2 regions of the Neobittarella massiliensis (ex Bilen et al. 2018) genome follow, and region 1 is predicted to be linked to the other one. Evidence: a T-box and tRNA genes for the amino acid it is inferred to sense, from the RefSeq annotation. Region 1 holds a T-box; the other holds one or more tRNA genes.

Region 1 (10,024 bases):
GCCGCAGGCGAACACGAACAGACCCATCGCACAGGCGACCGAGGGCTGGATCTCACCGCCGTTGCCGATGCGGGCCTCCAGCTTGGCGATGCAGTCTTCCATGTCGGTGGCGTCGAGACCGATGGTGATGCCCTCCAACAGTTTGTCGTACAGGCGCACACCGGTGGCGATGCGGGCCTCTTTCAGGCCGATCTCCTCGCCCCGTTTCGCGCCGTACAGCGCCGCTTTGATGATGGTAAACACGTTGGCCTGCTCGGTCATGGCCTCGGCGATTGCACAGGCGATCGCACAGGCGCCCGAGTAGGCGTGCTGGGTACCGTGGGAGGGTTTGGTCATGATCACAGCTGTCTGCACGGCTCCTTCTAGGTCACCGGGGTGTACCAGACCGGCAGCCGCCACGCGCATAGCCGCACCGTTTGAGGTGCCGCGGCCATACAAAAGCCCCACCTTGCCCACTTCTTCGGGGTCGGCCCCCTCTTTGAGCTCTTTGATGACGTGTGAAGTGGTCGGCCCGGCGTTGCGGGGGAAATACTTGGGGTAGCTCTCGCTCCAGATGACCAGCGCGTCGGCTGCCCCCTGCACGGTGAGATCGCCTTTTTCCTTGACCATCATCTTGGCCATCTCGTACATCTGGGAGGCGTCGTCGGTCACCTCGGCCACAAAGTTGCCATAGGCGATCTTGTTGTCAAAAGGATCTTCAAACTTGGTGACCAGTCCACCAAATTTTTTCTTGATCTCGTCGGTGCTCATGGCCTCGGTGGCGCCACCCATGCCGTCGCCCATACCAGCCACTGTCAAAGAACCCAAAATTCTGTCATATACACTGTAACTTTTCACAATACATTCCTCCTCGTAGACAATAAAAGGATACATCTTCACGAGAAGTATACCTGAAATAGCGGCAAAGTGCAATATGGCCAAGCCATTCAAATAGCCCCCTGTAGCGGGTCTGCAACGGTCTGAAACAGCTGCTACAGGGGGCTTTAAAAATCCAGGTATAGAGCTCTATTTAGAGAGCGGCACGCACAAGGTCTCCTACCAGTTCCTCCAGCTGCCGGCTGTCAAACTGCCGGGCCAGCACCTGAGTCAGTGCCTTGGGCGATAGGTTTTCGGGCAGATCGAGTTTCTTTTGCAGCTTTTGGCGCAGGGCAGCGCTGTCGGCACTGCCGTATAGGCCCAGGTTATACAGTGTCAGCCGGGTGACCGGCGGCCCCTGTGGCGTCGGCGCACGAACATCGGCCGGAAGCAGCGCACCGCAGTCGCGCAGCGCCTGTATAAGGATCGGGGCCGGCACGCCTTCCACCCCCAGCTTCCCCTCTTTGCCCGGGCGAGCCTTGCGCCGCTCCTTGCCGTAGATATCGGGGATAAAGCAGTCCAGCACATCCAGGCCCTGCAGCAGATTTTTGAGGTAACTGCGCAACTGAAAGCCGGCCACGTCGCTGTCGGTGAGGATGACCGCCCCGTACTGGGCCGCCATTTTTTTGATAAAGTCCCGCCGCTGGATGTCTTTATAGATGCCAAATCCGTGGCAGGGGATGATCTGGGCCTGTACCAGACTAGAGAGCTTTGTCTTGTCGTACCGGCCCTCTACAATAATGATACGGCTACACGCAACCATATAGTCTCTCCTTACCTGCTGCGCTCAGTGTCGGCGCATGAGCAGACTGATCTCTACCAGCAGCTTTTGCAGCAGTATCTTCGGGTCGGCGGTGGTGGATTTCAGCGCCAAGTCGCACTGCAGCAGCGCCTCGATGATGGCATCGATCTGCTGTTGGCTCACGCCGCGGCCATTCTGGCCCGCCTGCTTGATGCGAAAATCACCCGGCCGGTAGCCAAAGGTCTTCTCGATCTGACTGGCGCTCATATAGGCGGCCCCGGCCACCTTTACCTTAAAAATATCGCAAAAATTGGTGCTGAGTGCGGCGATGATCGAGACCGGCTCCTCCCGCAGCGAGAACAGGTCCTCCAGCAGCCGCATGGCCTGCGGCACATCGCCCCGCAACAGCGCGCGGGCCATCTCGAACGAGGTGAGCTCTACCGTGCGGGGGGTAAAGGCGTCGATATCCCGGCGGGTGACCGGCTCGCCCAGCCGGTAGCTGCCCAGTTTGCACAACTCATTTTGAGTTTTGAGCAGATCGCCGCCGCAGCGCTCCAACAGATAGCGCAGGTCTGCCTGCCCGATCTGCACCCCTTCTTTTTTGGCCAGAGCCTGGGCCACTGTCAGGTTTTGCCGGGTATCTTTTTGTCCCACATCTACCAGCACGCCTTTTTCCTGGGCCAACTTGCGCAACTTCTGCGCCTTGGCCCGCTTGTTGCGCGGCCCCTCGGGCAAAAAGTTTTCTTTGATGATAAGGGTCGTCTGCGGCGACAGATAATCGGCGATCTCGCCCAGTCGAGTGATGTCGGCCTCGCTGGTCGCCTCGGGCGACAGACCGTTGATCACCGTCACCTGTACCGGCGCAAACGATACCGTCACCGCCATATCGCCCAGCTGCTCCATATCCAGCTGGTCGCCGTCGATGACCGCCACATCATCTTCCCCGGCGCCCAGCGCGTGTATGATCGCCGCCGCGTAGGCGTCTATCAGGTAGCGCTGCTGCCCGTGCAGATAGCAAAAGCCGTACAGCTCTTTTGCCGCCAGCGCCTTTTTAAAGGTGGACGGTGTGTATTTCACCGCGGGTCTCCCCTCTCTGCTCTGTCACTGTCGGGCCCAAAAATGCCCGTCTATATTTTTTTGCACTGTTTTTTATTTTACCCCAGTACCGCGGTCACTGTCAAACCGGTGGCGGCGGGGCAGCCACAGCATCAGCGCCAGCAAAATAAGGGCCACCCCTATCACCGTCAGCGCTGTGGGCGTGCCGGCGTCTACCAGCAACCAGGGAAAGCGCTGTACAAAGCGGTACATCTGCCCGGCCACCAGCTCGATGCCCCGGGCAGCCAAGCCCGAGATTACGAGCGGCAAAAAGCCCACACTACCCACCCCCGGCAGTGCGGTGAGCAGCGCCCCTATCAGCCCCAGCGATACGACGATGCCGCATAGTGGAATACACACAAGATTGGAAAGGAGTCCCAACAGCGATACTTTCCCCACACTGACCGCTGCCATCGGCAGCGTGCACAGCGTAGCCGCCAGCGTTTGACAGAGGCTGGCGGCCACTGGGCCCCGGGACCTGCGGCGCTGTAACCTGGGCAGCAGCAACACCAGCCCGGCAGTGGCCCCCAACGACAGCAGCAAGCGCACATCGGCCACCGCCAGCGGGTCGCCTGCCGTCAGCACCAGCGCCGCCACTCCCAGCAGCGTATAGGGGTCTACACTCTTGTAAAACAGCAGTGCCGAGCGGGCGTAAAAAAACATACACAGTGCCCGCACCACCGAGGGAGAAAAGCCCACCAGCGCCCCATAAGCCAAACAGACAGCTGCACACAGCAGCGTATTTACCCGGTAGTCCAGCCCCAATAGCTGTAGCAGCGCCGTCAGTAACCCCGCCACTACCGCCACGTGCAGCCCGGAAAGTGCCAGCAGGTGCGAGATGCCGGCAGCGGCGTAGGCCTCTTTGGTATCCGCCGAGAGATACCGCTTATCCCCCAGCGACATAGCACAAACAGCCCCTCCGGCCTGTGCGGGCAGCTGCCTATACACCCCATCTGCCAGCTGGCGCCGGGCATCGGCCCAAAATGTCGCCATACCGCTGTCACTATCTGGCACCGGTGGGTATACCAGCTGGTCGGCGCTGGGCACAAAAGCCCGCAAAAATATGCCCCGCCCTAAAAAGGAGTCGAATATCTGGTCCTCGTCAGCTCGCTGCAGTTGGGTTGAGACCGCTATATACTGCCCCTGCTGTACATCAGCTGACCCCAGTACGGTAAAGTAGATCAAAAATTCATCGGGCGCCTGGGGCAGATCGCAGCCGATGACCCGGCCGGTGAAACCGGTTGTCTGGCCCGAGTACTGGGGCAGATCCGTCACCTGCACCGTAAAGCTGCCCGCACTGCCGGCCAGCGCCTGCTGGGGCAGCATGCGATCAGTGGTGGCGCGGTAGTTTGCCAGCACGCCCACCGCTGCCGTTAAGCAGATGAGCGCCGTGGGGCGCAGCTGTTTACCGCCGATGGCCACTGTCAGCAGTGCACAGCCCAAAAGCGCCAGCACTGCCGGCAGTTTGGCCGGCAACGGCAAAAAAAGAGCGACCCCCAGGGAAAACAGGTAGGAAAACCCGATGATCCCCAGAGGTCGTCTCATTTTGATCGCACCTTTCAGCCGGACCTAGACAGCCGGCGCAAAACAGATCCACTCAGCAGCCGGCTGCGCCCAGTGTGCTCTGGCTGTACTTATCCCTCGGTGGGGAATACCGGCAGCTTCTCTAAGAAGATGATATCGTCGCGGTCGGCAGCGTCGCCCTCAGCCAACACGAAAGCCTTGCCCACGATGTTGCCGCCAGCCTCGTTTACCAGCACTTCCAGCGCGCGCAGGCTGTCGCCGCCGCTCACCACGTCGTCGACGATGAGGATGCGTTTGCCGCGCAGCAGCTCGGCCTCGTTTTTATCCAGATACAGGTCCTGCACCTTGGCAGTGGTGATCGATTTTACCTGCACGTGGATGGGGTCGCGCATGTACAGTTTGGTCATCTTGCGGGCGGGGAAATACTTTTTGCCCGACTGGCGCGACATCTCGTATGCCAGGGGTATGCCTTTGGCCTCGGCGGTGACGATGTAGTCGAACTCCGGCACCTTTTTGAGCAGCTCTTCGGCACAGGCAACGGTGATCTCCACATCCGAGAACATCACGAAACCCGCGATGGACAGCTGGTCGTTTACCTTGCAGATGGGCAGGTCACGGGTCAACCCGGCGATCTGCATTCTGTGAAATTCATTCATCTCTATAACGCCTTTCTCCAAAGCCGTGCCCCTTTGGCCCGGCTGTATTACATTGTAGAGGCCGGGGAGCGGTAGCCGCCACCCCTGCCGCACGACAAAATCAGTGCATTGTGCGTGCTGAACTGATAACTACTCTACCACATATGCACAATTTGATGCGCACAAGACGAGTGGAAAATATCCAGTACCGCGCTGTACGCAAATATTTTACCTCTATTGCGAGACCTGCACACTAAAGGGCTCAGCTCGCAAAAGGTGGCCACCCCATCTCTCTGCCACCCAGCACGTGAAAATGCAGGTGCTGTACCGTCTGCCCACCGTCGGCGCCGCAGTTATTGACGATGCGGTACCCGCCGGTGAGTCCCAGCTGCTTGGCCAGCCGGGCGATCACAGTGAACACGTGCGATACCACCGGGTCCTCACTCTCTTCCAGCGCGTCGCAGGAGGGGATGTGCGCCTTGGGGATGACCAGAAAATGGACTGGGGCCTGCGGGTCGATATCGTAAAAGGCCAGCACCTGCTCATCCTCATAGATCTTGTTAGAGGGTATCTCTCCCGCTGCTATTTTACAGAATAAACAATCCATTGTAAATACTGCCTCCTTAAAAAGATGGCTTTCCCACCGCCGGGCGACCTGCCCGGCATTTAGGCCAGCATATCGCGGATGAGGTCGGGGGTAGCGGCCATGGCCTCATCGATCTTAAAGATCTCTTTCACGCCGGCCATAGCGCTGTCGGGGCGGCCGCCGCCGCTGCCGCCGGCCAGCTTGGCGATCTCTTTGATGAGTTTGCCGGCATGCAGGCCAGCAGCCACCGCACTCTTTCCGCAGGCCACGCAGATGGTCCCCTTCTCGCCGACTACCGTCGACAGAACCACCACCAGATCATCTTTGCCTTCGCGGGCCTTTTCGCCCATGGTGCGCAGCGCACCGGCATCGGTGCCGGTGAAGCTGGCAGTGATCACCTTGACCGGACCCACCTGGATGGCTTTGTCAAACAGTCCCTCGGCCTCGATAGCGGCCAATTTGGAGGACAGCTCTTCGATCTTGCGGCCGGCCTCTTTGAGCTCAGCCATCACCGACTCGGCTTTGTGGACGAGCTCGGCAGTGTTTTGCAGCTTTAGAGTATGGGCCGTATCGCGGATCTGCTGGGTCTGCTCGCCGATAAAGCGGATGACCCCGGTGCCGGTGACCGCCTCTATACGGCGAATGCCGGCAGCTGCCGACGACTCCGAGAGGATCTTGAACAGACCGATACAGCCGGTGTTCTGCACATGGGTGCCGCCGCACAGCTCCATCGAGAAATCGCCGACCCGGCACACCCGCACCACATCGCCGTACTTCTCGCCAAACAGGGCCATCGCACCCAGGTCGCGGGCGGCCTGCTGGCTCATCTCGCTGATGTCGGTGGGGATGGCGGCCATGATCTTGCGGTTGACGATCTCCTCTACCTGCATGATCTCCTTGCCGCTCATGGCCGAAAAATGGCTGAAGTCAAAGCGCACACGGTGGCTGTCGACCAGCTGGCCGGCCTGGTGCACGTGGTCGCCCAACACCTGCCGCAGCGCCGCCTGCAGCAGGTGGGCGGCGGTGTGATTGCGGGCGACCGCCTGGCGGTAGTCGTTGTCGATGGCGCAGTGCAAGCTGTCGCCGGTGGCGATGACGCCTTCCTGCACCTGTATATGATGGAGGAAGTAGCCGCCGGTGGCACTCTTCTGACAACCGGTGACCAGTGCGCTGAGCCCCGCGCCGCTCACGGCGCCGCGATCGGCCACCTGGCCGCCGCTCTCGGCATAAAACGGGGTCTGATCCAGGATCAGGATGGCCTGCTGGCCCTGCCCTACCTGCTCGACGATCTCACCGTTTTCGATGATGCAGAGCACTTTGGCGGTGGCCTCATCGCGGCCGTAGCCCACAAACTCGGTGGCCGGCAGGTCGAGCGTAGCCGTCACGTCCTCCACCCAGGCCACATCACCCATATCTTCACGGGCGGCACGGGCGCGGGCGCGCTGCTGATCCATCAGCTCGTCAAAGCGGTCCTGGTCCAGGGCGATCTGCCGCTCGGCGATGATCTCGCGCACCAGATCCACCGGGAACCCATAGGTGTCGTAGAGCTTAAAGGCGTCGTCGCCGGGCAAAACGGCCTTACCGGCCTCGATGGCGGCGGCATCCATCTTGTCGATCAGCTCCGATAGCATCTCCATACCCTGATCGATGGTCTTTTCAAAGCGGGCCTCCTCGTTTTGAATGACCTTTTTGATATAGCCGCGCTTGCCCTCCAGCTCGGGGTAAGCCGAGAGGTTCTCATCGATCACGGTATCGCACACCTTGTAGAGGAACGCCTCTTTAATACCCAGCAGCCGGCCGTGGCGGGCTGCCCGGCGCAGCAGACGGCGCAGCACATAGCCGCGGCCCTCGTTTTGCGGCACCACCCCGTCGGCTACCATAAATACGGTGGAGCGGATGTGGTCGGTAACTACCCGCAGCGACACGTCCTGCTCGGGGGTGCCCTGATGATAGGCGATGCCGGCGATGCGGCTGATGTGCTGCATGATGTTCTGGACGGTATCTACCTCAAACAGGTTGTCTACCCCCTGCATGATGCAGGCCAGCCGCTCCAGACCCATACCGGTATCGATGTTCTTGTGCTCCATCTCGGTATAGTTGCCCTCACCGTCGTTGACAAACTGCGAGAACACCAGGTTCCAAAACTCCATGTAGCGGTCACACTCACAGCCGGGGCCACAGTCGGGGCTGCCGCAGCCAAATTTCTCGCCCCGGTCAAAATAGATCTCCGAGCAGGGGCCGCAGGGGCCGGCGCCGATCTCCCAGAAGTTGTCGTCTTTGCCCAGGCGCACGATGCGCTCGGGGGGGATGCCCACCTCTTTGGTCCAGATGTCAAAAGCCTCGTCATCATCCAGATAAATGGTGACCCACAGCCGGTCTTTGGGGATCTCGAGCCGCTCGGTGATAAACTCCCAGGCCCACTTGGTGGCCTCATGTTTAAAGTAGTCGCCAAACGAAAAGTTGCCCAGCATCTCGAAATAGGTGCCGTGGCGGGCGGTCTTACCCACCTGCTCGATATCTGGGGTGCGGATACACTTCTGGCAGGTGGTCACCCGCACATTGGGCGGGGTCTCCTGCCCCAAAAAGAACTTTTTCATGGGTGCCATGCCCGAGTTGATGAGCAGCAGGCTGTTGTCGCCCTGGGGCACCAGCGGGTAGCTGGGCAGCCGGGTGTGCCCCTTCTCCTCAAAAAACGAGAGGAACATCTCCCGCAGCTCGTTGAGACCAGTCCATTTCATCTTTTATCACCTGTCTTTTTGTTTTTGTGCCGCGCACTACAGCGGCTTTTATATCATGTCTTGCGTGTCTCGGGCAAAAAAGATAGGCTCCCGCCCCGGTTATGGGACGAAAGCCTGTATCTGCTCCGCGGTACCACCCAAATTGCGCGCTCGTCTGCGCGCCACTTTGCCGCCGTAACGGGGCGTGCCGTCACCGCTTTTGGCGGCGAAACTCCGAGGTGGCCGCTGCCTGTCGCCGCCGCGCCCCTCTCACCAAATGGGGCGCTCTCTGCACACAGCTCTCCAGGCAGTCTTCCTCATCATCGTCTTTTACCGTATAAGTATACCCCGCCACAGCCGCCTTTGTCAACTGTATCCGGGTCTGGCGGTGTTTTTTATGCCGGTCTAAACCATATTTTTTCGTCCGCTCTTCTTTTTGTTCTCTAGGTTCCCCGGACCGCCCCCTCCCGCAGCCAGCACACTGTGTCGGCGACCGTCACCGCCAGATCGCGGGTGGTGTAACCCAACTCACGGCTGGCCCGTTCGTGGGAAAAACGGCTGCCGGCAGTCAGTGTATGCAGCGCGTACGGGGTATAGAGTGGCCGGCGCCCACGGCGGCGCTGTATCCAGCTGATAGCCGGGCAGACAGCCCGAGCCACCCACATGGGCAGCGCTGCCAGTTTTCTGCCACCGGCGGTCCGGCGCACCAGTTCCAACACCTCTTTTACCGTGTACTGGTCGCCCGACAAAATGTAGCAGCGGCCGCGGCGGCCCCTATCTGCCGCCGCAACACAGCCGTCGGCCACATCGCGCACATCTACAAAATCATAGGCGCCGCGCACGCAGGCCGGTAGCCGTCCGTTCATATAGTCCTCTACCATCTGTACCAGATGGTTGCCGCCATCACTGTAAGGGCCCAAAATGCCAGACGGATGGACCACCACCGCATCGAGGCCGGCCGCCGCGGCCAGCAACACCCGGCGAGTGGCGGCGGCTTTGGTCTTGGCATAGCCGCCCACCAGCAGGTCGGGCGAAAAATGCGCCACCTCCCGCACAGTGTTCAGCTGACCTCGTTCGGGGATCGCATGCACCGAACTCACATATACCAGCCGCGCTATCTGATACCTTTGGCAGCAGTCGATCATATTCTGCGTGCCCAGCACATTTACCTGCCACAGCCGGTCGGTCCCTCGCTGGGCAATGTCCACGATCCCCGCGGTGTGGATGACGGCCGTATCCCCAGCAGGTACCCCTTCAAACAGCGGTCGCAGCGTCGCAGCATCACAGATATCGCCGGTAAAGTACCGGGTGCCAGGTCCGGCCGTTGGCCGTTGTCCAGGCTGGATCAATCCCCGGATAGACACCCCTTTTTGCTGCAAAGCGCGGATGATCGCGGTGCCCAGGTGTCCTGCCGCACCGGTCACGATATACAGCTTAAACATATTATAAACACCTCCGCCATATACTGCACACCGTGTTGATTATCTCTTCTAATTACAGTATACTCAGAGGGAAAGCAGCGCGCAATAAACAGCTGGGGCGCAGTTGTGCAGATATCCGACACCGGCAGCCCCAACTGTCTAATAGGGGGAGATCTTTTGAGAAATACCGACCACCGGGTGCGGGTGACCCGGATGCTCATCCGGCAGGCCTTTACCAAGCTGCTGCAGCAAAAACCGATCCAGAGCATCTCTATCAAGGAGCTGTGTGCCGCCGCCGGTATCAACCGGGGTACCTTTTACGCCCACTATACCGATATTTACGATCTGCTCGCCAAGATCGAACAGGAGATGTTTGGCGAGATCCAAGAGGCCCTACAGCCGCTGCTGGAGGAGGCACGTCCCCTCAATCCGGTCGATATCAGCACCGG
Region 2 (10,024 bases), 470 kb from region 1:
TTGTGGGACAGCGCAGACTGACCGATATACCATAAATTGGAAGTGCTTTGTGCGCAGAGGCAGCCGGATGAAGGAGGGATCGGCTGGTTGACTGCTGCGGGGCGAGGCGGCCCGGGCACGACACGGCAAGAGATGAGCAGATGGCTCAGGCGAGCCGGGGGTGCTATGTGTGCCAGGTGGGTCGGGTAGGTCGAGTGGGCGGGCGATCATCTAGAAAGACGGGTACAGCAGTTTGGCGGGGGAGAGAAAGCCCCGTTAAATAAAGACGGCCGAAAGCGACTGTGCGGCCTACGGAGAGCCGGACGGGGGAATACTGAATACCGGCGGACTGGTGGGACCGGGTCGCGCAGATCGGTGCTGGGCGGGGGCAGACGGTATGTATGCCAATAGCTGAGGATGGCAGAGCGAACAGCGAACAGAGACGAAAAAGGAGAGAGCTTGTACCTTTTTGGCGGGTATAAAAAGGGCAGAACGGCGGACCTGCTGCCCATTTTTATAAAAGAGAAAAAGAACGGTCAAAACTGGGTGTGTACCTGCTTGAGACAGCCGGCGGGGGAGTAGCAGAACTGATCCATGTGGCTGCCGGTAAAATAGTAGCGCAATTTTTCCCGCGGGGCGGGTGCGGGGGAGAGCGTATCGATGATGATGAGTTTGATCTTCATCTTCTCGGGGATGATGCTCTTGATGTATACCGATACCCGGTCGCCCACCTGCACGTCGTCTTTGAGCTCGGCCAGACCGGCCAGATTGGGCCGCAGCTCGACGAATACGCCGTAGTTCTCGATCGAGCGCACCGTGCCGAATACCGTGTCGCCGGCGGAAAAATCGGCGGCGTTTTGCTCCCAGCTGCCCAGGAGCTCTTTGTGGGAGAGCGTGATGCGGCCCAGCTGGTCGCGGCCGGTGACCACCACCCGGATGTGCTGGCCGGGGTAAAAGCGATCTTTGGGGTGGGAGATGCGCGAGACCGAGATGCAGTCGATGGGCAGCAGCGAGACGATGCCGCAGCCGATGTCGACGAACACGCCGAACGGCTCGAAGTGGGTGATGACGGCGTCGATGACGTCGCCGGGGACCAGCGCATCTAAAAACTCCTGCTGACAGCGCAGCTGTACCTGCCGCCGCGAGAGCAGCGCCCGGTACTGGCCGCCGGTAGTTTTTTGCAGCTCGGTGACGGCAAAGCAGACGCTGCGCCCCACCCGGGTGATGACCGATATCTCCCGCACGCGGCCGCAGTCGGCGCCGATGGCGCTCTCGGCGAAGGGCAGCACCCCCTGCGCGGCCCCCAGATCTAAAAGCAGGTTGTAGGCGCTGTCGCATTTGAGCACCGGGCCCTCGAAGATGGCGCCGGTATCGATGGCGTCGGTGATTTGGGAGAGGGAGGAAAAGGTGCCGACCTCGCGGGCGCCGGGCGTTCCCTCCGGTGAAAATCTATCCAATTTTTTCCCTCCTTGTAATTTTACTCTGACGTTGATGGCTCAAAAAAGGCGCCCACAGCGCCCGCCACGCGTTTAATCTATCTGTATGTGGGCGACGGCTGCATTATGCGGCGCGGCGCCGGCGCCAGCGGCGGCAAAAGCGGGGCCCTGCCGGTTGCGCTGCGGCCAAAAAGCGGGTATAATATACCAGTTAGGCGGCCTGTTTTTGGCAGGTGCCGCCCAAGAGAGCATTGCCTTTGGGCAGAAAGGGGCAGTATAGGCGTGGACGTACAAGTGGGCGACAAGCTCATCATGAAAAAAAACCACCCCTGTGGCTGTAACGAGTTTTGGGTCCGCCGGGTGGGCATGGATTTTAAGATCGAGTGTGCCGGCTGCGGCCATCTGGTGATGGTACCCCGGGCCAAGGTGGAAAAGAACATCAAAAAGATCCTGCGGGAAGAGAGCCAGGACCACGAGTACTAGCTGCCGGCAACAGGTGGTGGCCCCGCCTGTTGCCGCCCGCGAGAAGAGGGCCGGGCAGAGACTATGAGCCCCCGCCCGGCCGCGATATACGAGATGATCTTTACTGTGAGGAGACCCGGATGTTTGATAAATTAGAGGCCGCCCAGGAGCGGTATGAACAGATAAACGAGATGCTGATGGACCCGGCGGTCATCGGCGACCAGGACCGCTACCGCGATCTGATGAAAGAGTACAAAAACCTGACCCCTATCGTGGAGAAGTTCAAGGAGTACACCGCCGCCAAAAATGACCAGGAAGAGGCGCGGACCATGCTGGACGAGGGGGGGCTGGACGCCGACTTTAAAGAGATGGTGCAGGAGCAGCTGGAGGACGCCAAGGCGCGGCTGGCGGTGCTGTCGGAAGAGCTGCGGGTGCTGCTTTTACCCCGCGACCCCAACGACGACAAAAACGTCATCATCGAGATACGGGGCGGCGCCGGCGGCGACGAGGCGGCGCTGTTTGCCGGCAGCCTGTACCGCATGTATACCATGTACGCCGAGAGCCGCGGCTGGAAGACCGAGATCCTGTCGCAGAGCGAGACCGAGCTGGGCGGCTTTAAAGAGGTGAGCTTTCTCATCACCGGTGACGGGGCGTTTTCGCGCTTTAAATACGAGAGCGGCGTGCACCGGGTGCAGCGTGTGCCGGAGACCGAGACCCAGGGCCGCATCCACACCTCGACGGTGACGGTGGCGGTGCTGCCCGAGGCCGAGGAGGTGGACATCGATATAAACCCCACCGACCTGCAGATCGACACCTACCGCGCCAGCGGCGCCGGCGGCCAGCATGTAAACAAGACCGAGTCGGCCATCCGCATCACCCACCTGCCCACCGGGCTGGTGGTGGAGTGTCAGGACGAGCGCAGCCAGTTTAAAAATAAGGATAAGGCTATGAAGGTGCTGCGCTCGCGGCTGCTGGAGCAAAAGCAGCGCGCCCAGGAGGACGAGATCGCCGCTGAGCGCCGCAGCCAGGTGGGCACCGGCGACCGCTCGGAGCGCATCCGCACCTATAACTTCCCCCAGGGGCGGGTGACCGATCACCGCATCGGCCTGACGCTGTACAAGTTAGACAGCATTTTAAACGGTTCGCTGGATGAGCTGACCGACGCCCTGATCACCTACGACCAGGCCGAGAAGCTGAAATCTGCCGGTTGAGCGTGCAGACAGCGTGCATATAATAAAGAAGGCAGAGAGCTATGCAGCAAAAACACACGGTACATTTTACCGTAAACGACATAAGTACCGACCGGGCCGATCTCGAGGCTGCCGCTGACCTGCTGGCCGCCGGAGGGCTGGTGGCCATCCCCACCGAGACGGTGTACGGGCTGGGGGCCAGCATCTATTTTGACGATGCGGTGCGGGGCATTTTTGCCGCCAAGGGCCGCCCCCAGGACAACCCGCTCATCGTCCATGTGGACACGGTGGAGATGGCCAAAACGCTGTATGATGGCTGGCCGTCGGCGGCCCAGAAACTGGCCGACGCCTTTTGGCCCGGCCCGCTGACCATCATCTACAAAAAGAGCGATAGAGTCTCGTCCATCGTGAGCGGGGGGCTTTCCACGGTGGCGGTGCGCATGCCGGTGCACCCGGTGGCCCACGCGCTCATCAGCCTGTCGGGCCAGCCCATCGCCGCGCCGTCGGCCAACCTGTCGGGTTCGCCCAGCCCCACCACCGCCCGCCACGTAGTGGCCGATTTAGAGGGCCGGGTGGACGGGATCGTCTTGTCGGGCGACTGCCAGGTGGGGGTGGAGTCGACGGTGGTATCCATCGATGGGCCGCGGCCCTGCCTGCTGCGGCCCGGCGCGGTGACCCCCCAGCAGCTGCGGCAGGTGCTGGGCGAGATCGATATCTCGCCGGCGGTGCTGTCGGCCCTAAAAGAGGGGCAGACAGCCCAGTCGCCGGGCATGAAGTACAAGCACTACGCCCCCAAGGCGCAGGTGTACATTTTGGGGGGCGGCTTTGACAGCTACCGCGATTTTGTGGCCGCCCACGCCGGTCCCGGCGTGTTTGCGCTGTGTTTTTCCGGCGAGGAGCAGCGGCTGCCGGTCCCCTGTGTGACCTATGGCGCGCAGGACGACCCCGACAGCCAGGCGGCGCGGCTGTTTACCGCGCTGCGGGAGCTGGACGAGCGCGGCGCTAAAACGGTATACGCCCGCGCCCCGCAAAAGGACGGCGTGTCGCTGGCGGTGTATAACCGGCTGCTGCGAGCGGCGGCTTTTCGGGTGCAGCAGCTTGGCTAGCGCCGGGCGGGCGGTCATCGGCCTGACCGGGCCCACCGGGGCGGGCAAGTCTACCCTGGCGGCGCATCTGCGGTCGGTCGGCTGCGCGGTGATCGACTGCGACCGCTTTGCCAGGCAGGTGATGGACGGCGACCCGGACTGCGTAGCGGCTATAGACGCCGCTTTTCCCGGCTGCGTGCAGGGGGGTGCCATCGACCGGCGGGCGCTGGGGGCCAAGGTGTTTGCCGACCCGGCGGCGCTGGCGGTGCTGGACAGCATCGTCAACCCGCGCATCGTGGCAGCGCTGCGGGCCGAGGTGGAGCGCGCCGATAAAGCGCTGTTTTTAGACGGCGCGACGCTGATCCAGAGCGGGGCAGTGGACCTGTGCGACCGGCTGCTGGTGCTGCTGGCGCCGGCTGGGACCCGCACCGGGCGCATTGCCGGGCGCGACGGGCTCACCGATACGGCGGCCGGCCAGCGAGTGGCCAGCCAGCCGGATGATCTCTACTACCTGCGCGCGGCCGACTTTGCCCTGTATAACGGCGGGACCCGGCGGCAGCTCTGTGCCGCCGCCGACGCGCTGCTGGCAGAGATACTGCCCGGCGGGTGCCGGTAAAAGACCTGCTTTTGTGCCGCACGGGCAGCTTTACACTGATTATAAATCGAGAGAACGCCCCATCATCTATGACAGAGGAGGTACCAGATATGAACGAGATGACAAATGGCCAGCTGTTGGCCAAAGAACTGCTGATACAGGAGAAAAATTGCGGTGAGGTGCTCAGCCAGGAAGAGCTGTACCAGGCCGACTTGTTCTGCGAGAGGTACAAGGACTTTTTGGATGTGGCCAAGACCGAGCGGGAGGCGGCCACCGCCGCGGTGGCGCTGCTGGCGGAAAACGGCTACCAGTCGTTCGTGCGGGGCGGCAGCTACGCCCCCGGCGACAAGGTGTATTTGTGCAACCGGGGCAAGGCGGTCATTGCGGCCACCATCGGCCGCCAGCCCCTGAACATGGGGGTACACATCGCCGCGGCGCACATCGACTCGCCCCGGCTGGACTTAAAGCCCCGGCCGCTCTATGAGTCGAGTGAGCTGGCGCTGTTCAAGACCCACTACTACGGCGGCATTAAAAAGTACCAGTGGACCGCTATCCCGCTGGCGCTGCACGGCGTGATCGTGAAGGCCGGCGGCGAGGTGGTGCGGGTGAATATCGGCGAGCAGGAGGGGGACCCCATCTTCTGCGTCACCGACCTGCTGCCCCACCTGGCCGGCGAGCAGCTCAAGCGCAACCTCAACGAGGGGATCAAGGGCGAGGAGCTCAATATCCTCATCGGCAGCCGCCCCTTTAAAGACGACAAGGCAGCGGAGAAGGTGAAGCTCAACATCATGCAGCTGCTGGCCCAGAAATACGGCGTAAAAGAGGCGGATTTTCTCTCGGCCGAGCTGGAGATGGTGCCGGCCTGGAAAGCCCGCGACGTGGGCTTTGACCGCAGCATGATCGGCGCTTACGGCCACGATGACCGGGTGTGCGCCTACACCGCCCTGCGGGCCGAGATAGACGCCAAAGACCCCACGTATACCACGGTGACCATTTTGGCCGACAAGGAAGAGGTGGGCAGCGACGGCAACACCGGCCTAAACTCCTCCTACCTGCGCTACTTTATTCAGGACCTGGCCGCCTGCTTTGGCCTGACCGGCCGCGAGGTGCTCTCGGCCTCTAAGTGCCTGTCGGCCGACGTGAACGCCGCCTTTGACCCCACCTTCCCCGACGTCAACGAGCCGCTGAACACCGCCTATATCGGCCGCGGGGTGGTGGTGACCAAGTACACCGGCGCCCGCGGTAAGGGGGGCACCTCCGACGCCTCGGCCGAATTTGTGGCCACTGTGCGGGATATGCTGGATAAAGACGAAGTGGTGTGGCAGATGGGCGAATTGGGCAAGGTGGACGCCGGCGGCGGCGGAACGGTGGCCATGTATATCGCCAACCTCAATGTGGACGTGGTAGATGTTGGGGTGCCGGTGCTGTCGATGCACGCGCCGCTGGAAGTGGTCGCTAAGACCGACGTGTATATGGCCTACCGGGCGTTTGAGTCGTTCTTTAAATAGAGGATAAGCGTACGCAGTCTGCCGCTGACCGGCCCGGTGTGTGTGACCGAGCGGGGCGAGGCAGGACCGCGACAAGAGAATAGAAGCAAAAAATGCGCTGTACACTGTACTGGATACTGGGTATTGGGCGCATTTTTTGTGGCGTGGCCGCCGACAGGATCTGACAGAGTCCGGCGGCGATAAGAGGAGGAGACCTTTTGAAGAAAAAAGCGAGCATCCCGCTGTTTTTGGCGCTGTTTAGCATATTGACCGCCTGTTCTAACTTTATCCATCCGGTGACTCCGGCTATGTTTCAGAGTTTGGGATATCCCGACTACATGTTCGGGGTGGCGTTTGCCGCCATGAGCTTTTCAAACTTTCTATTCTGCCCGGTATGGGGCGCCTTGGGTGACCGTATCGGCCATCTGAAGGTATTTGCCATCACCGGGGTGGGATATGCGCTGGCCCAGCTGCTGTTTGGCGTTGCCGATACGATACCGTTCACCATCGCCGCCCGAGTGATCGCCGGCGTGTTTGGCGGCGGCTGGCTGGTGGCGGCTATGGCCTACATCGTCAACAACAGCCCGGCGCACAAGCTGGCGTCGTACATGTCGGTATTTGCGGCGGTGAGCTCGGTGTCGATCGCCATCGGCTACCTGCTGGGCGGGGTCATCGGCCAGGCGTCGCTGTTTTGGGATTTTGCCTCGCAGGTCATCGGCATTATCGTCATCGCCCTGATCACGCTGCTGGTGGTGGGCGAAAAGCTGCCCGCGCCCGACCCGCAAAAGCCGCAGCAGAGCTTTAACCCCTTTAAGGCGTTTGGCTCGATGGCGGTGGGCATGACCAAACCGTTGGGCGTGTTTTTGCTGGCGGTGTTTTTTGCCAACTTTGCCACCTTCAATTACGATAACTCCTTTAACTACTATATCAAGGCAGAGCTGGGCTTTCCCCCGTCGTATAACGGCATCATCAAGGCGGTCATCGGCATTATCGGCCTGCTCATCAACCTGACGGTGAACGTGTGGCTGGCCAAAAAGACCGATATGCGCCGCAGTATCATCCCGGTGTTTGGGCTGTGTACCGCCACGCTGATCGCGGTGTGCCTGGTCAGTGGCGACGCGGTGTTCATCGCCGCCAACGTGGTGTTTTACCTGTTCAACGTGATGTACATACCTATGCAGCAGACGCTGGTGACCAGCGACACCACCGCCGGCAAGACCAGCGGCGAGCTGTCGGGCATCTTCAACGCCGTCAAAGCGGTGGGCATGATCGGCGGATCGCTGTTTGCCGGGTTCATCTACACGGTGGACAGCAAGCTGCCGTTTTGGTTTGCGGCGCTTTCGTTTGGGCTGGCGGCGCTGGTGAGCGCAGTGAGCTACCGGGCGTACCGAGCTGTAGAGGGCGAGAAGGCCGAGCAGCCGGTGCGGTGAGCCGTCTGTACCTATAGCACCGTAATACAGCCGAGCAGCTGGTGCACCGATAAAATGCGGGCATTTAGATAGATGGTGTAGTGCCGCCCAGCCGGATGCCGGTTGTGTTTGGGCGGCCGACTGGACGCGGCGTGCCGATTGACTTGTAAAGATCTGGAGCGGCACCGGAAGAAACTAAAAAATACGGCGAGATATTGCCTTTAAAGGGGCGGTCTGCGGTGGCGGACCGCTCTTTTTTATGAAAAAAACGGCATAGATAAGCGGTTTGCGGGCAGGCTAGTGAGGGGAGAGACAGACCGGGAAAATATTTGTAAAAAAGTGTTGACAACCTCTATACCGTTTGCTATAATAACATTCGTCGGGTGAGACCGGCAGACAAAATACGGGGCGTTAGCGCAGCTGGAAGCGCACCACACTGGCAGTGTGGGGGTCAGGGGTTCAAATCCCCTACGCTCCACCATAAGAGACCGCATGAACATTGTGTTTATGTGGTTTTTATTTTTGCTTTGAACACACTTTTTAGCATACCTCTGGAATGAAAAGAGCGGCCCACTGTATTTGTGGACCGCTCTTTTTTTATTTTAGAATATCCTGAAAGACGATATCGAGATGACCCGCCGCCTTTTGCAGTTCGCCGTCGATCTGATGGCCATATACTCCACAGGTATCCATGCTCTCACTGTGCCCTATAGCCGGTTTGAGCAACTTCTCCGGCACCTTGCTTTGGGTGTATGAGACGAAGCGCATGCCGTAACGCGTACAGACCGCATGTAGGCCTGTGTTGCCTGTAATCGGTCTGCCATGTACGGGTACATGCTCTTTTCGCCGCCAGAGCCGCCGTTGGGGGAGGAGAATACTCATTTTGTGACGATGCTTAAAGACTTTAGCAAGGCGGATTGATCATCTCCTATACCCGGCGGTTTTTTGTCGCCAGATAAAAGGATCTATCCGCATTTGTGTTTAAACCACTGTGATCTCACCGCCCGCATTGATCGACCGGCTGATTTTCATGATAGCACCTTTCCTGTCTCGCTTATCCAACTCGTGCATTTCACCCGCACCCGTCACCCGGGCGCATACCGGTCAACACTTGGAAGCGCCATGCATGGGGATATAGCGGCATTTATTTGGTCGCCCATACCCCCCGATACGGTCTTCTGTATACAAGATTTCAAGGCATTTGGCGGCAAGATCTTGCGGGTGCCAACAGGGGCGCCATCAGGGCTTTCTATTTTTGGATGTCCCACACGGTATCCGTTATGCCCGGCGCATTTGCAGAAAGCCGTTATGGACCTCGTATATTGGCTAAAGTCTTTTTAGATAGCCCCGCCTATATTGTGCGTCTACACATTGCGGCCATAATCTGTCTGTAATGGACAAAACCTCTTTATGGTGTCCCTAACACGGGGGGCAGGTAACAGCTCCCCACCTGCTCGCTTTTTTGGAGTTGGCGGTTTACTTCTGGCGGGTGCCGCCTTTCGATCTTTGCGGGGTATTAGGTGCAGATTTGCTCTACCGGCAAGCCTACCGTTTCGGCGCGCCCGCTTCTTTACTTAGTTTGAGGGGCGGGGGTTATTTTGCGCGATCTGTATCTTTACCCCAAATATAGGGGTATAGTAGACTTGTGGGTGGTTAACGCTACTTACATCTCCTCGGGCCAGTCAACGGATGCAGCTGTTGGATGGTCTTTTTTCCATCAAATCTAACAGGTGATCATGGCTTGTGGCTTTTTAATAAATGGCAGCGTGACGTTGAATGGCTCGGTGAACCCCCACGGTGCTACGACACCGGACCGAATAGCGATATCCAAATTCTCTTTGGCACCAGTTGGGCACTGGATGGGCTCTAGGCATTTGATAACCCACCGATCTGCTTACACCTCGTGCCTTTCAATCGGGTCAAAATAACTCCCATTTGCTTTTTATCAACAAAGATGCCGTCTTGTCAGAGTCGAAAAGAACATAACCCGTTTTAGTACGGACTTTATTCTGAAACCCTGTTTTTGGTAGATACCGATCAAAAAGTACACCAAAACTGCTTATCATCCCCCTAAAATAATGAGTCTCTACCATTGATCTGAGCGCTCTCAGGTATTTAGAGAACGATTTCAGGGAGTAAACCAAAAGCTCCGGCTGTCATTGAGAAAAGAGGTGGGCCCATGTCAACGACTAAAGAGCTATCTAAAATGCTTAGCGAGTACAGGAGCGCCCACGATTTAAGTCAGGTAGAGGTGGCAAAATTATGCGGCATATCTGTAGAGTAGTATCAGAGGATAGAAATACCCAGTAAAATCTAAAGTGGAATAGTCTCTGATTGCTGTTTTGCTGGTGCGAAGTATAAGCACACAGAGAATACCTGTT

Evidence for each region. The T-box of region 1 lies ahead of alaS (alanine--tRNA ligase). A T-box ahead of a tRNA ligase gene usually reads a tRNA of that ligase, here a tRNA-Ala.
Region 2: it encodes a tRNA-Ala, which carries the amino acid that the T-box ahead of alaS (alanine--tRNA ligase) is inferred to sense. The anticodon was not compared.

Annotation. Positions count from the first base shown of each region.
Region 1 is NZ_JACOGI010000001.1:812,598-822,621, reverse strand. Features, by position in the region: gene H8K20_RS03770 (ADP-ribosylglycohydrolase family protein) at 1-837, opposite strand, end outside; gene H8K20_RS03765 (ribonuclease M5) at 1,010-1,618, opposite strand; gene holA (DNA polymerase III subunit delta) at 1,643-2,674, opposite strand; gene H8K20_RS03755 (ComEC/Rec2 family competence protein) at 2,747-4,237, opposite strand; gene H8K20_RS03750 (phosphoribosyltransferase family protein) at 4,327-4,872, opposite strand; gene H8K20_RS03745 (histidine triad nucleotide-binding protein) at 5,114-5,458, opposite strand; gene alaS (alanine--tRNA ligase) at 5,518-8,175, opposite strand; T-box leader at 8,275-8,487, opposite strand; gene H8K20_RS03735 (NAD-dependent epimerase/dehydratase family protein) at 8,598-9,596, opposite strand; gene H8K20_RS03730 (TetR/AcrR family transcriptional regulator) at 9,753-10,024, shown strand, end outside.
Region 2 is NZ_JACOGI010000001.1:1,282,689-1,292,712, reverse strand. Features, by position in the region: gene H8K20_RS05995 (S1 RNA-binding domain-containing protein) at 516-1,436, opposite strand; gene H8K20_RS13790 (DUF951 domain-containing protein) at 1,698-1,898, shown strand; gene prfA (peptide chain release factor 1) at 2,018-3,088, shown strand; gene H8K20_RS05980 (L-threonylcarbamoyladenylate synthase) at 3,130-4,173, shown strand; gene coaE (dephospho-CoA kinase) at 4,166-4,768, shown strand; gene H8K20_RS05970 (aminopeptidase) at 4,858-6,255, shown strand; gene H8K20_RS05965 (MFS transporter) at 6,453-7,664, shown strand; tRNA gene H8K20_RS05960 (tRNA-Ala) at 8,049-8,124, shown strand.